3 regions of the Phyllobacterium sp. P30BS-XVII genome follow, and region 1 is predicted to be linked to each of the others. Evidence: predicted binding sites of a transcription regulator. Region 1 holds the regulator's gene; each other region holds the start of a gene.
What was found. Region 1 encodes PhoB, which activates phosphate uptake and scavenging genes when phosphate is short. Its sites were predicted from a motif close to TGTCATNNANCTGTCAT; they were not measured.

Region 1 (4,848 bases):
GACACAACTCTCAATCCTGCAACAACTGCTCCAGCCAAAGTGATCAGGCGCGACATTGGTCTCAAGCGCCGCTACGCTGCGGAACGCCGGTTCAAACTTTACGGCATCATAGCCATTGCCATCGGCCTGTTTTTTCTGGTTGCGCTGCTCTATTCGGTTATCTCGAACGGCTATACTGCCTTCTGGCAGACGGAGCTTAATCTTTCGGTCAAGCTCGACGAAAAGATCATTGATCCGACCAACAAACGCGCCACCGATCCGACGGTCTTGCTGACTGCGAACTATCCTGTTCTGGTGCGCAATGCACTGGCGGAAAAGCTCGGTGTCAGCCTTGATGACAAGCCCGGTATCCGTGAGTTGAGCAAGCTTGTATCCGATGGTTCGCGCAGCCAGCTGCGTGAACTGGTTGCCGGAAATCCGGCGCTGATCGGCACGACACAGAATCTGTGGGTCCTGACCGGCGGCGATATCGACTCCGCCTTTAAAGGCCAGATTGATCTGACCGTTGATCAGGCAAACCGCAAGGTTTCGGATCGTCAGGTCGCCTGGATGAACACCCTCAGCAAGGAAGGGGTGATGGCGCAGCGGTTTAACACTGGCCTGTTCACCTTCGGCGCATCGAGCCGTCCGGAAACATCAGGTCTTGGCGTTGCGCTGATCGGCTCGCTTTACATGATGCTGATTGTGCTCTGCCTTTCGCTGCCGATTGGCGTGGCCGCTTCGATCTATCTGGAAGAATATGCCAAGAAGAGCCGCCTGACCGATATTATTGAGGTCAACATCAACAATCTGGCGGCTGTTCCGTCAATCGTCTTTGGTCTTCTCGGGCTTGCCGTCTTCATTAACTTCTTCGGTCTGCCGCGTTCCGCCTCGCTGGTTGGTGGTCTGGTTCTGACCCTGATGACGCTGCCGACAATCATCATCGCGACACGCGCCGCCTTGCGCGCCGTGCCGCCATCCATCCGCTCGGCGGCGCTGGGTGTTGGTGCATCGAAAACGCAGATGGTGTTCCATCACGTGCTGCCGCTCGCTGCACCCGGCATCCTGACCGGGACGATCATCGGCCTCGCCCATGCGCTTGGCGAAACGGCGCCGCTGCTGCTGATCGGCATGGTGGCCTTTGTTGCCAATTATCCGGTCACGCCGCTTGATCCTTCGACTGCGCTGCCGGTGCAGATCTATATGTGGGCCAACGAGGCGGAACGCGCCTTTGTGGAACGCACGTCAGGCGCTATCATCGTGCTGCTTCTGTTTCTCGCAGTCATGAATATTGGAGCCATCATTCTGCGTCGCCGCTTTGAGCGGCGCTGGTAAAACGGGAGCGAACCATGAATCTGATGACAGAACGATCTCTCGAAAAAGCGGTAAACGACAAAATGAATGCACAGGTCAATACGATCAAAATGCAGGGCAAGGATGTCACCGTTCACTATGGTGAAAAGCAGGCCCTGTTTGGTGTCAGCCTCGATGTGCCTGAGAAGATGGTCACAGCGCTGATCGGTCCATCCGGCTGCGGCAAGTCCACCTTCCTGCGCTCGCTGAACCGCATGAATGACACGATTGAAGGCTGCAAGATCGGCGGCAAGATCACGCTCGATGAAGAGGATATCTACAATCCGAAGATCGACGTGGTTGAACTGCGCGCCCGTGTCGGCATGGTCTTCCAGAAGCCCAATCCGTTTCCAAAATCCATCTTCGAAAATGTTGCCTATGGCCCACGCATCCATGGCCTTGCCAAGAACCGGCACGAGCTGGAAGAAATCGTCGAGAAGAGCCTGCGCCGCGCCAGTCTTTTTGACGAGGTGAAGGATCGCCTGCATGAAGCCGGTACAGGTCTTTCCGGCGGTCAGCAGCAGCGCCTGTGCATCGCCCGCGCCATAGCGGTCAGCCCGGAAGTTATCCTGATGGACGAGCCCTGCTCGGCGCTTGATCCGATTGCTACGGCGAAGGTCGAAGAACTCATCGACGAACTGCGCCAGAACTACACCATTGTCATCGTGACCCACTCGATGCAGCAGGCCGCCCGCGTTTCGCAGCGCACGGCCATGTTCCATCTGGGTAATCTGGTCGAGGTGGGTGATACGGAAATGATGTTCACCAATCCGACGGAAAAGCGCACGCAGGACTACATCACCGGACGCTTCGGCTAATCACGGGAAACAGGGATAAAAAAATGACCGAGACGCAACACACCGTCCGTTCCTATGACGACGAACTGAAGTTCCTGACCCACAAGATTGCCGAGATGGGCGGCCATGCGGAACGCATGGTCGAACAGGCCGTCACCGCCATGGTGAATTCCGATAATGCGCTGGCCCAGCGCGTTATTTCCGATGACCTCATTCTTGATGCCGGACAGCGCGAGATTGACGAGAAGGCCATCACCATCATCGGCAAGCGCCAGCCCATGGCAATTGACCTGCGCGAAATCATCGGTGCCATCCGTATTTCGTCCGATCTCGAACGGGTTGGTGATCTGGGCAAGAATATCGCCAAGCGCGTTGTTGCCGTCACCGATACGCGTCAGACGCTCTCCGTCTATCGCGGTCTGCAGACCATCGCCGAACTCGCCCTGACACAGCTCAAGGATGTGCTCGACGCCTATGCGACGCGTTCCGTGCAGCAGGTCAATATTGTCCGCGAGCGTGATGACGAAATCGATGCGCTCTACACATCGTTGTTCCGCGAACTTCTGACTTACATGATGGAAGATCCGCGCAACATTTCTGCCTGCACGCACCTTCTCTTCTGCGCCAAGAATATCGAGCGCATCGGAGACCATGCGACGAATATTGCTGAAACGGTCTACTACATCGTGACGGGTGCGCAGCTTCCAGCCGAACGGCCCAAGGAAGACCAGACCCACAGCATCATCGTTGATGAAGCCAGACAGCCTTAATCAGGAATCCAGCAATGGCGATAGCTCCCAAAATCACAGTTGTCGAAGACGAGGAAGCGCTCAGCGTCCTTCTCCGGTACAATCTTGAAGCCGAAGGCTATGTCGTCGAGACAATCGCACGGGGCGACGAGGCCGAGATCGCGCTGCGTGAAAAAGTGCCTGACCTGCTTATCCTCGACTGGATGCTGCCGGGCCTTTCCGGCATCGAACTCTGCCGCCGCCTGCGGGCGCGGCGCGAGACGGAAATCCTGCCGATCATCATGCTGACAGCGCGTGGCGAAGAAAGCGAACGGGTGCGCGGTCTGGCGACGGGTGCTGATGACTATATGGTCAAGCCGTTCTCGACCCCAGAACTGCTCGCCCGTATCAAGGCCATGCTGCGCCGGGTCAATCCGAGCCTCCTGTCGCATGTGCTGAGTTTTGGCGATCTGAAGCTTGATCGCGAGCAGCACCGGGTGTTCCGCAAGGAACGCGAGTTGAAGCTTGGTCCAACCGAGTTCCGTCTGCTGGAATTTTTGATGCAATCACCAGGCCGGGTTTTCTCACGCGGTCAGTTGCTGGACAATGTCTGGGGCGCTGACATCTATGTGGATGATCGCACGGTTGACGTCCATGTCGGACGGCTGCGCAAGGCTATCAATATTGGCCGTTCGATCGATCCGATCCGCACTGTGCGCGGTGCCGGTTATTCGTTTGGTTGATGGGTTTAAAATAGCTGTACAACGTGTGGTTCGTGGTTCGGCATAACAACCCATGAGGGACAGTGAGGATGCAAGGCTAATCGCAGAGATTGCAGTACATGGCTTCCCTTAACCTCAATCCCTCCGCGTCATCCTCGGGCTTGACCCGAGGACCCACGGCTAAGAAGCTCAAAACGAACTCGGAGCTGGGCGCTATTTAATTATGGGTCCTCGGGTCAAGCCCGAGGATGACGGAGATTGGGAGCTACAGGGAGTCAAGTTCTGCAATCTCTGCGATTAGCTTGCATCCTCACTGTCCCTCATGGTTGTTATGTCGAACCACGAACCACGAACCACGAACCACGAACCACGTCCCCTACCGCTCACAACCTAATCCCTGCGCGAAAGCTCCCGTGTTGCCTGTTCAATACCGGCAAGGGTCATTGGGTACATACGATCAGCGAAAATCTTGCGGACCATTGCGGTTGAGGCGGTGTAGCCCCAATACTGTTCTTTTGATGGGTTGAGCCAGGCGGCATTCTTCCAGTGATCGAGAACGCGGCTAAGCCAGATGGCACCGGCTTCCTCATTCCAGTGTTCGACCGACCCACCCGGATGGGACACTTCATAGGGCGCCATGGCGGCATCGCCGACGAAGATCACCTTGTAGTCAGGTCCATATTTGTGGATCACATCAAGCGTCGGAATCTTTTCCGCATGGCGGCGGCGATTGTCCTTCCACACGCCCTCATAGAGGCAATTGTGGAAATAAAAATACTCCATGTGTTTGAATTCCGAGCGCACGGCGGAGAACAGCTCTTCAGCGATCTTGATGTGCTCATCCATGGAACCGCCGACATCGAAAAACATCAGCAACTTGACGTGATTGCGCCGTTCCGGGCGGGTCTGCACATCGAGATAGCCGTGCTCGGCTGTGGATTTGATGGTGCCCGATAGATCAAGCTCGTCATCCGCGCCCTCACGCACCCAGCGGCGCAGGCGTTTCAGCGCGACCTTGATGTTGCGGGTGCCAAGCTCCACACTGTCATCAAAATTCTTGAATTCGCGCTTGTCCCAGACCTTCACCGCGCGGCCATGGCGGCCCTCATCCTGACCGATCCGCACTCCTTCCGGATTATAGCCATAGGCGCCGAACGGCGAGGTGCCAGCGGTGCCAATCCATTTTGACCCGCCCTGATGCCGGCCCTTTTGCTCTTCCAGCCGCTGGCGCAATGTTTCCATCAGCTTGTCAAAACCGCCAAGTGCCTC
Region 2 (4,848 bases), on a different contig from region 1:
ATGTGCCAAATGGAGGTTTGAAATGACAGGTAAGCTTGAAGGCAAGCGGGTATTGATCACAGCGGCAGGGCAGGGCATCGGCCGTGCCTCTGCGTTGGCTTTTCTGCAGGAAGGCGCGATTGTTCACGCCACAGATATCAACCAGCAATTGCTCGATGCGCTGCCAAAGGAAGCTGGCCTCAAACCGCGCAAGCTCGATGTTTTGAACACCGATGAAGTGACCAAAGTGATCGGCGAGATTGGCCCGGTTGACGTCCTCTTCAACTGCGCCGGTTTTGTTCACAGTGGTTCCATACTGGAAATGCCCGATGCGGATCTGGAGTTCGCCCTCGATCTCAACGTACGGGCGATGGTGCGTACGATCCGGGCCGTTCTGCCCGGTATGATCGAGCGCAAAGATGGCGCGATTATCAATATGTCGTCGGTTGCCAGCAGTGTGAAGGGCGTGCCGAACCGCTTCGCCTATGGCGTTACCAAGGCTGCCGTTCTCGGCCTGACGAAATCCGTGGCTGCGGAATACATCACGCAGGGTATTCGCTGCAATGCGATCTGCCCCGGCACGGTGGAAAGCCCATCGCTGGAACAGCGCATGCGCGCCGGTGGCGACTATGAAGCGGCGCGCGCTGCTTTCATCTCCCGCCAACCCATGGGTCGTCTCGGCCTGCCCGAAGAAATTGCCGATCTCGCTGTCTATCTCGCCGGTGCAACCTACACCACGGGACAGGCATACAACATTGATGGCGGCTGGACCGTCTAGTGAACCAAAGGAATAAATGATGAAGTATCTCCGTTACGGCGAAGCAGGGCAGGAAAAGCCCGGTGTGCTCGATGCCAAGGGGCAAATCCGCGATCTTTCCGGCAAGGTGAACGATCTTTCCGGTGCTGCACTTGATCCCGCTGCGCTGGCAAAACTTTCCGCTGCGGATGTGGAAAGCCTGCCTCTGGTCAGTGGCGATCCGCGCCTTGGCCCCTGCATTGCCGGGACTGGAAAGTTCATCTGTATCGGCTTGAATTATGCTGATCACGCGGCGGAATCCGGTATGGCGGTGCCACCGGAACCCGTCATTTTCATGAAGGCAACATCGGCCATTGTCGGCCCGAATGATGATCTTGTTATTCCGCGCGGTTCGCAGAAGACCGACTGGGAAGTCGAGCTTGGCATCGTCATTGGCCGGACGGCAAAATATGTCAGCGAGGCCGAAGCACTGGATTATGTCGCGGGGTACTGCACCGTGCATGATGTCAGCGAGCGCGCCTTCCAGATTGAACGTGCGGGCCAGTGGACCAAGGGCAAATCCTGCGACACGTTCGGTCCGACCGGCCCATGGCTGGTGACAAAGGATGAAATCACCGATCCGCAGAATCTCGGCATGTGGCTGAAGGTCAATGGCGAGACAATGCAGAACGGCTCTACCAAGACCATGGTCTATGGTGCTGCATTCCTCGTCTCCTATCTCAGCCAGTTCATGTCGCTGCATCCCGGTGACATCATCTCGACGGGAACACCGCCCGGCGTTGGCATGGGCATGAAGCCACCGCGCTACCTCAAAGCCGGTGATGTGATCGAGCTTGGCATTGATGGTCTTGGCACCCAGAAACAGGTGGCTCGCGCTGACGTTTAGTTCAGTGCTGGTCCCGCAACATTATTCAAGAGGCATATTGTGACCCGCATCACCGATCTTCGCGTCTTCGACGTCCGCTTTCCCACCTCGCAGAGTCTGGATGGATCGGATGCCATGAACCCGGATCCGGATTATTCCGCCGCCTATGTTATCCTCGATACGGATAACAAGGCACTCTCCGGTCATGGCCTGACCTTCACCATCGGTCGCGGCAACGAAATCTGCTGCCTCGCGATTGAAGCGATGAAGCATCTGGTTGTCGGGCTTGAACTGGACTGGGTGAAGGAAGATCCGGGCCGTTTCTGGCATTTCATCACGGGTGACAGCCAGTTGCGCTGGATCGGGCCGGATAAGGGCGCGATGCATCTGGCAACCGGTGCCGTGGTCAATGCAGTATGGGATCTTTTGGCGAAAGAAGCGGGCAAGCCAGTCTGGCAGCTGGTTGGCGAAATGACGCCTGAGGAGATCGTCAATATTGTCGACTTCCGCTACCTGACTGATGTGCTGACACGCGAGGAGGCGCTGGACATTCTGCGCAAGGCTGAGACCGGCAAACGGGAGCGGATAGCAACGCTGAAGGCGGAGGGTTATCCCTGCTATACAACGTCGGCGGGATGGCTTGGCTATTCCGACGAAAAGCTGCGCCGTCTTTGTCAGGAGGCTGTTGATTCAGGCTTCAACCACATCAAGATGAAAGTTGGCCGCGATCTTGAGGACGATATTCGCCGTCTGACCATTGCGCGCGAGGTGATCGGGCCGGATCGTATCCTGATGATCGATGCCAATCAGGTATGGGAAGTCAACGAAGCCATCGATTGGGTCAACAAGCTTGCCTTCGTCAAGCCATTCTTCATCGAAGAGCCGACCAGCCCTGACGATGTGGCTGGGCATCGCAAGATCCGGCAGGCGATCAAGCCAGTGAAGGTTGCCACGGGCGAGATGTGCCAGAACCGCATCATGTTCAAGCAGTTCATCGCTGAAGGCGCTATTGATGTGGTGCAGATCGATTCGTGCCGCATGGGCGGACTGAATGAAGTGCTTGCCGTATTACTGATTGCCGCGAAGTACGAGCTGCCCGTCTGGCCGCATGCTGGCGGCGTGGGTCTTTGTGAATACGTGCAGCATCTGTCGATGATCGACTATATTGCTGTGTCGGGCACGAAAGAGGGCCGGGTGATCGAATATGTCGACCATCTGCATGAGCATTTCATCGATCCCTGCAACATTCAGGACGCGGCCTATATGCCGCCATCACTGCCGGGTTTCTCGATTGAAATGAAACAGGCTTCGATCGAGGAATATCTTTACCGGCCATAGGCGGGCTTCATCTGCCTGACAAAGAGCTGTCCTATGGCGGAGGGATCATTTGCGTGCCAGTGAGTCCCATTGGCATGTGACACTCTCATTTACTCGTCACGGGGTTTCCATGCTCGACCTGATCAAGCCTTCACTTGCCCGCTTTGCCGCCAGCCTTCACCCGGAGCCGCCCGTTCATCTCGGCAGGCGCTATAACACCAAGGGCGAGTTTCAGCTTGAGCCGGGCAATACGGTGGTCTGCCATCTGGTGAAAGGTTCTGAGTCTGAGGCGGCTGTTATTGCGGTGCGCGAGCGGATGCTGGCTATGCCGGATGCCGGGCAATTGGCATTCACACCCATCTCCAGCCTGCACATGACCCTGTTTCAGGGTATCATCGAATATCGCCGCCGGGCATCCTTTTGGCCAGATGATGTTGCGCTTGAGACCAGTATTGACGATATGACCCAGCTTTATGTGGATCGTCTGCAGGATTTTGAAGGGTGTGGGCCGTTTAATGTCAAAGTGATCGATGTCACACCTGCGGGACTTACGGTTGCCGGTGCGAGCGAATATGACGAGCAAATCCTGCGGGCCTGGCGCGACGCATTGGCCGTTCCGTTCGGGTATCGGCATCCTGATCACGACACCTATGTTTTCCATATTACACTGGCCTATGTGATCGAACGTTTTCCCGATGAACGGCTTGGCGCATGGCAGGCGCTTCTCGATGATTGCCTTGCTACCATTCAACGCGATGCGCCCATTATTGCGCTTAATCCGCCGGCTTTTTGCAGTTTCGTCGATATGAACCACTTTGAAGAGCTTGTTGTTCTCGGCTGAATTAGGGGCACCTGCTGGCCATTCTGCGACATAGTGTACAGTGTCGTCTTACGTAAATGGGATGTCGTTTCCGCACCTATTCTTTTTTTATGCCGAATGCTTTTATCGGGGCACTTGAGGTGCCGCTTTTTTCTAGGGAAGCGGAGAATTGGGAAGCCGGTCGGAAACCCGGCGCTGCCCCCGCAACGGTAGTGGAGTGAAACACGGCATAACAGCCACTGGGCCACAACCCGGGAAGGCGTCGTGACAGCCGAGATGGCAACTCCAGAGCCCGGAAACCAGCCTCGGGACTGAAACCGACTGATCGCGGTGGGCGATCAAGGAGCATGATTTTATGCGGGCATCGGCTTGTGCTGACCGTGTAGGCGTTCTTCCTCCGTCACCACCAGTCAGTTCTTTCGCAACATTGAGGCGAGGACACGACATGGATATGCGCAACGAACTGCTCCGGAACCTGAAAAACCGGAAACCCGGCTACGGCCTCGAACAGGCCTTCTATTCCGATCCGGACTATTACCGTCTGGATATGGAAAATATTTTTTATCGTGACTGGCTGTTCATCGGCCATGATTGCGAAGTCACCAAGCCCGGCAATTTCTTCACCGTGCAGGTGGGCGACTATCCTGTGGTCATCGTGCGTGACCGTCAGGGCCAGATTCGTGCTTTCCACAATTCCTGCCGCCATCGCGGTTCGCGCGTCTGTGCGGCTGAGCGCGGCACATCGGCAAAGCTCGTCTGCCCCTATCACCAGTGGACCTATGAGCTTGACGGCCGCCTGCTTTTCGCGCGCCAGATGGGCGATGATTTCGACCCCAGCCAGCACAGCCTCAAGCCTGTGCATTGCGAAAGCGTTGGTGGTTACATCTTCATCTGTCTTGCGCAGAACCCGACTGATTTCAGCGCAACCCGCGCACTGATCGAGCCTTATCTTGCACCGCATAAGCTCATCGACACAAAGGTTGCCTATCAGAGCACCATTGTGGAGAAGGGCAACTGGAAGCTGGTCTGGGAAAACAATCGCGAGTGCTATCACTGCGTCGCCAACCATCCTGAACTGTGCAAGACTTTCCCGGAAGCGCCGAGTGTCAC
Region 3 (4,848 bases), 600 kb from region 1:
GGTCAGGTTCATGACCGGTCCGCGATTATAGACGGTATTGTTCGCCGGTACGCCAAGATAGTCCCGACCGATGATCGTGAGAGTCTGTGGCTGCGTCTGGAACGGGCGGGAATCACCAAAGGCATCCGCGCCGGGACTACCGGCTGGGCGGCCGTAATTGGTGCCGAAAACATCAACGCTGCCGCCAATCTTCTGCAGGATTTCCAAAGCTTCCGCCGAGACTGGATTCTTGCCATCCGTCGTGGTGTTCGCGAAGAAATACTTTCCCGAATTAGAGTCGGGCGCTGTCGTCGCATTGGTATAGGCGATCAGATCTGCCACGGCCTGCGATACATTCGTGAAATGCTCACGATCCTGATAATGCGCACGCGCCACATAGGCTCCGCCCAAGGTGGTGCCAAGCCCATCTGCCAGTTGGGCCAGATTGCCATCGGTGATGAAGGCATCTCTGAGTGCTTGCTGTTGTTGTTCGGTAAAGGGCAGCAAAGTCGCCTGACGAATGTCGCCTGTCTGTATTCCGCCGGTTACAGCGTAGTTCGAAGATAATGCTGCTTTGCCATTTGCCGATTTGCTCAGCACGGTCAGCGGCGAAAGTCCTTTCAGGACAGCAATATTGGAGACTGTCTGGGCCTCTGCGTGGGTCGCAGATACCAGACCAAGACCGAGGCTGATGACGAATAAATTAAATATACGCAAGGCTGAACTCCTATTGGATGTAGCTTTGTCAAACCCTTGACGATGGCTGACGCGGCTCGGAGGTTGAAATTCATGATTTGTAAATGGATGCTATTTTTGGTCAAGCGGCTCATTCCAATCCCGGTTCCTGCAGGTAAGTGACGCGCGCACTCACCCCGGTGGGTGTGAAGTCGGTGAAGACGCCATCTACGCCCAAATGAAAGAACTTGAGATATTCGAGGCTGGGATCGCCGTGGTAATCGGCGGCCAGATATTTCTTTTCGTTCCGAAAGGTGAAGACATGCACGAACAGACCAGCCTTATGTGCATCGGCGATCAGGCTCGTGGGATCTTGAGTCGAGGCTTCGGGCGTTGATCCCTTGAAAGGTGTGCCATCTGCGTTGGTCTCTTTCCATGGCGAGATCTTGAGAGGCACGATCTGAGGTTTCCATGGGCCGATGCCGTCGGCATAGGTCTTGATCTCAGCGAGGCCTTCGGGAGTCAGCATGGCATCAAACCAGCGCGGGTCGCCGGAGACTGTCCAGTCGAAAGGGCGGGAATTGGTGATGTCGTCATAAAGAACTTTGCCGGTTTTGAAATCAACGCCGTCGCCATCAATAAGCTGGACCAGTCTGGTCTGCAGTCCGTGATCATGCATATATTTCAGACTGCTTGGCTCAAAACTCTGTACCAGAATCGGCGCGTCCCTTGAATCGAGGCCGTTATCTTTGATGATTTTCATCAAAGCGTCCTCAAGCGGGCGGCTGCCCGGCGCTCCGCAGCCATTGGCGATGGCCTGCGCATTGTTCCACGTCGGATTCTTGGTCTCCGGATAGACAGCGATCACGCGCCCGGTTTCTTTGGCCTTTGCCTTGGCGATATCGATGATCTCCTGAAAGCTGAGGACCGGGAATTTGCCATTGAAAACCTTTGGCCGTTCATTGGCTGCATCAAACGTCGTACCGGCAATCCAATTCTTCAGTTCCGCCATGGTGAAATCGGTAATCGACCAATCATTGGTGTGGTCTTCGCCATCAACGATCAGGGATTTCAGCACCGATTTGGCATCCGCCGGATTGGTAAGGTCGGTGAGATATTCTGCGGGCCCGCTGACCGGAGTCTGCGCCCACTTCACCTTAACCGGGACACCCGGCACCGTGCGCTTGCGGGCCGCAACATCAGCATTGCTCTTTGCCACGTCGGCAATGTTGGTATTGTCGCTCAACCATGGATTATGGCGTGCTACCAACACGCAATCCCTGGTCAGATGCAAGTCCTCTTCGAGGGCGTCTGTTCCCAGAGCCGCAGCAAGATCATAGGACGCTTCGGTCTCTTCCGGCACCAACCCCGGCAGGCCCCGATGTCCGACAATCAACGGTGGCTTACCATCCAGAGTTAGGAAAGTTTTTTGGTTCACGGCAGTGGAAGCGTTTTGCGCCTGAGCCGCTGGCTGGATATTCAGTGCAAAGGCCACCGAGCACAATAGTACGAAACCAGTCAGCACTTTCGACCCCGCGAGAATATACTTCATGATCGCGTCTCCAATCCTGCCGATGCCATGGCTTTGCGCATCTCGAAATCCGTGAGCCGCACCAACGCCTTTCCGCCTTTTTATCGCAACTATCTGACAAGTGGATGACCATGCGGGAGATGCAGGCTACAGGACGACTTGACCATCGAGGCAAAGCAATCAATGACCCGCAGCTTGCAACTCACCGGCAAGCACCTTTATCAGCTGCGCGGCGGGCAGTTCACGCGCCATTGGCGCTCCCTGACCAGCCCACTGGGCGGCAAACTCGTTATTGCCATGTTTCGCCGCGCCAGCATGAAGCCGCTTTGCAAGGTCATATGCTACCGGATAGGGCGCGGGTATCGGGCTTCCGGCAGCCTCGCAATATTCGATGAAGCGATTGACAATGCCGCGCGCCGGGCGTCCTGAGAGAACCGACGTCAATCGTGTGATCGTGGCCCGGTCACTCTTGAGATTTTGCCGATAACCGGCATTTGCTGTGGATTCCGGGCATAGGATAAATGCTGTTCCGAGCTGTGCAGCAGTCGCTCCAAGATCGAGCGATGCTCTGATGCCTGCGCCATCCATGATGCCACCTGCCGCAATAACCGGCAAGCTGGTCCTTGTGACAAGCATTCGGACGAGAACCGACGTGCTCAGCCTCTCGTCGACCCCTTGCGGGTCGAAAACGCCGCGGTGGCCGCCAGCTTCAATTCCCTGCGCCACTATTCCATCGATCCCGGCTGCCTCAATCGCCTTGGCTTCGGACAGGCTGGTCGCAGTCGCCAGCATCGTGATACCGGCTTTGCGAAAAGCAGAAATCTTGTCGGGGCTAGGGAGGCCAAAATGAAAGCTTACGACTGCCGGCCGTTCATGGAGCAGCATGCGAAACGCGTCTTCGTCCGCGAGGAAGGTCTTGTAGATTTCATCAAGCGTAGCCGGTGTCTCAATGCCGAATTCCAAGAAAAAGGGTGCGAGATAGTTCAGCCAATTGCTTTCAATCTCCGTATCCCGGCGGGCCGGCTCGTGGCAAAAAACATTCACATTGAAGGGCCGGGAAGTCAGTGCGCGTGTTTCTTCAATCGCCTGACGGGCCTGCGCCACCGTGCTGGCTCCGATCCCGAGTGATCCCAATCCGCCTGAATTGGAGACTGCCGCGGCAAGAGCAGGAGTGGAAACTCCGGCCATGGGCGCCTGGACAATAGGAAGCTGGACGCCAAGTGCTTTGAGCATGCGCTTATACCTCGTCTGACATACTTCATCTGGAGAATGATTGACTTTAATTCTCATATAAAGAATACATAGTAAAAGTTATTCTGCAATGGAGAATTTTATGGATCTTGCATCGCTCGCTGTTTTCCGCGCAGTCTCCCGGGAGCAGAGCGTCACCCGAGCAGCTGAATTGCTGGGTCGCGTGCCTTCAAATGTCACGACCCGAATCCAGCAACTGGAAGCGGAGGTCGGTGTGCCGTTATTCCAGAGAGACAAGAAGCGCATGGAACTTACCACAGAGGGCGCGGCCTATCTGGATTATGCAGAGCGCATCCTGAATCTGGCTGAGGAGGCGCAGCAAACCGTCAATCCTCGAGAACCGCTCGGTATCCTGCGTCTCGGTTCAATGGAGTCAACCGCCGCCACACGTTTGCCGATGCCGCTTGCCGAGTTCAACATGCGGTGGCCGCAGGTCACCATTGATCTTTCGACAGCGCCAACCCGTCAGCTCATCGAGGCGCTCCTTGCTCACCGAATCGACTGCGCGCTGATCGCCGTGCCTGAAGGCGAGTGGTGGCTCGCGCCGGACGTCTTGGATAAGGTGCCGGTATTTCGTGAGGAACTGGTCTTGTTGCTGCCGCCGGGGCATCCCGAGATCCAGCATTCGGAAGAAATCAAGCCGCGTGCCCTTGCCGCTTTCGCGCCCGGTTGCACCTATCGCATGCTGGCGGAGGAGTGGGCCATGGACTTTGGTTCAAAAAGGACGGCGCTGCGGATTCAGGAAGTGGGGTCCTATCATGCCATGGTAGCGTGTACCGCGGCGGGGTCGTGTTTCTCCATCTTGCCGCGTAGCGTGCTCGATCTCGTGCCCGATGCTGCACGATTCACAATCAAACCGTTGATGCGGGTCGACACATGGGTTGCCAGCCGACCGGGCTTCGGCACGCCCGCTTTCAAAGAATTCCGTCAGCTGCTGTTGGAATGTTCCAATCTCGAAGACAAAGATGATGTGGTACGCGTTAGTTGAACCGTTTCCAATAAGGTCCATCAAGCCGCGGGCATGTGGCAAACCACTTCGATGTTATGGCCATCAGGATCAATCACAAAGGCTGCATAATAGTTGGCGTGGTAGTGCGGGCGCAGACCGGGGCCACCATTGTCTTTGCCACCCGCCTCCAGAGCGGCGCGGTAAAATGCATCGACTTGCTGGCGATTCTCGGCTGTAAACGCCAGATGCAGATGCGCCGGTTTCTCCTCGGATTGATACAGGCATAATGAAGCCTTACCCTCTGGGCTAAGTTCGACGCCATAGGCTGGTGGCCCCTCAGCGATAACAGCGACACCGAGCGGCTTGAGTGCTTCAAGGTAGAACGCCTTGCTTGCCGCAAAGTCTCTCACTCCGAATTTAACGTGATCAAACATGAGTTTTTCCCGTGCCGTTGCGCGTGTGC

Region 2: a site for PhoB is predicted at 3,023-3,039, ahead of FHW17_RS06560 (DUF1868 domain-containing protein). Genes of this name have one in related genera too.
Region 3: a site for PhoB is predicted at 2,300-2,316, ahead of FHW17_RS02055 (glycerophosphodiester phosphodiesterase family protein). Genes of this name have one in related genera too.

The regions. Positions count from the first base shown of each region.
Region 1 covers NZ_JACGXO010000001.1:1,013,301-1,018,148, forward strand. Annotated here, with positions in the region: gene pstA (phosphate ABC transporter permease PstA) at 1-1,314, shown strand, start outside; gene pstB (phosphate ABC transporter ATP-binding protein PstB) at 1,377-2,150, shown strand; gene phoU (phosphate signaling complex protein PhoU) at 2,174-2,899, shown strand; gene phoB (phosphate regulon transcriptional regulator PhoB) at 2,914-3,600, shown strand; gene FHW17_RS05060 (VWA domain-containing protein) at 3,970-4,848, opposite strand, start outside.
Region 2 covers NZ_JACGXO010000002.1:123,696-128,543, forward strand. Annotated here, with positions in the region: gene FHW17_RS06545 (SDR family oxidoreductase) at 23-757, shown strand; gene FHW17_RS06550 (fumarylacetoacetate hydrolase family protein) at 777-1,622, shown strand; gene FHW17_RS06555 (L-fuconate dehydratase) at 1,662-2,939, shown strand; gene FHW17_RS06560 (DUF1868 domain-containing protein) at 3,049-3,759, shown strand; cobalamin riboswitch at 3,860-4,061, shown strand; gene FHW17_RS06565 (aromatic ring-hydroxylating dioxygenase subunit alpha) at 4,184-4,848, shown strand, end outside.
Region 3 covers NZ_JACGXO010000001.1:414,501-419,348, reverse strand. Annotated here, with positions in the region: gene FHW17_RS02060 (phosphatase PAP2 family protein) at 1-696, opposite strand, end outside; gene FHW17_RS02055 (glycerophosphodiester phosphodiesterase family protein) at 806-2,206, opposite strand; gene FHW17_RS02050 (nitronate monooxygenase) at 2,366-3,418, opposite strand; gene FHW17_RS02045 (LysR substrate-binding domain-containing protein) at 3,519-4,424, shown strand; gene FHW17_RS02040 (VOC family protein) at 4,445-4,819, opposite strand.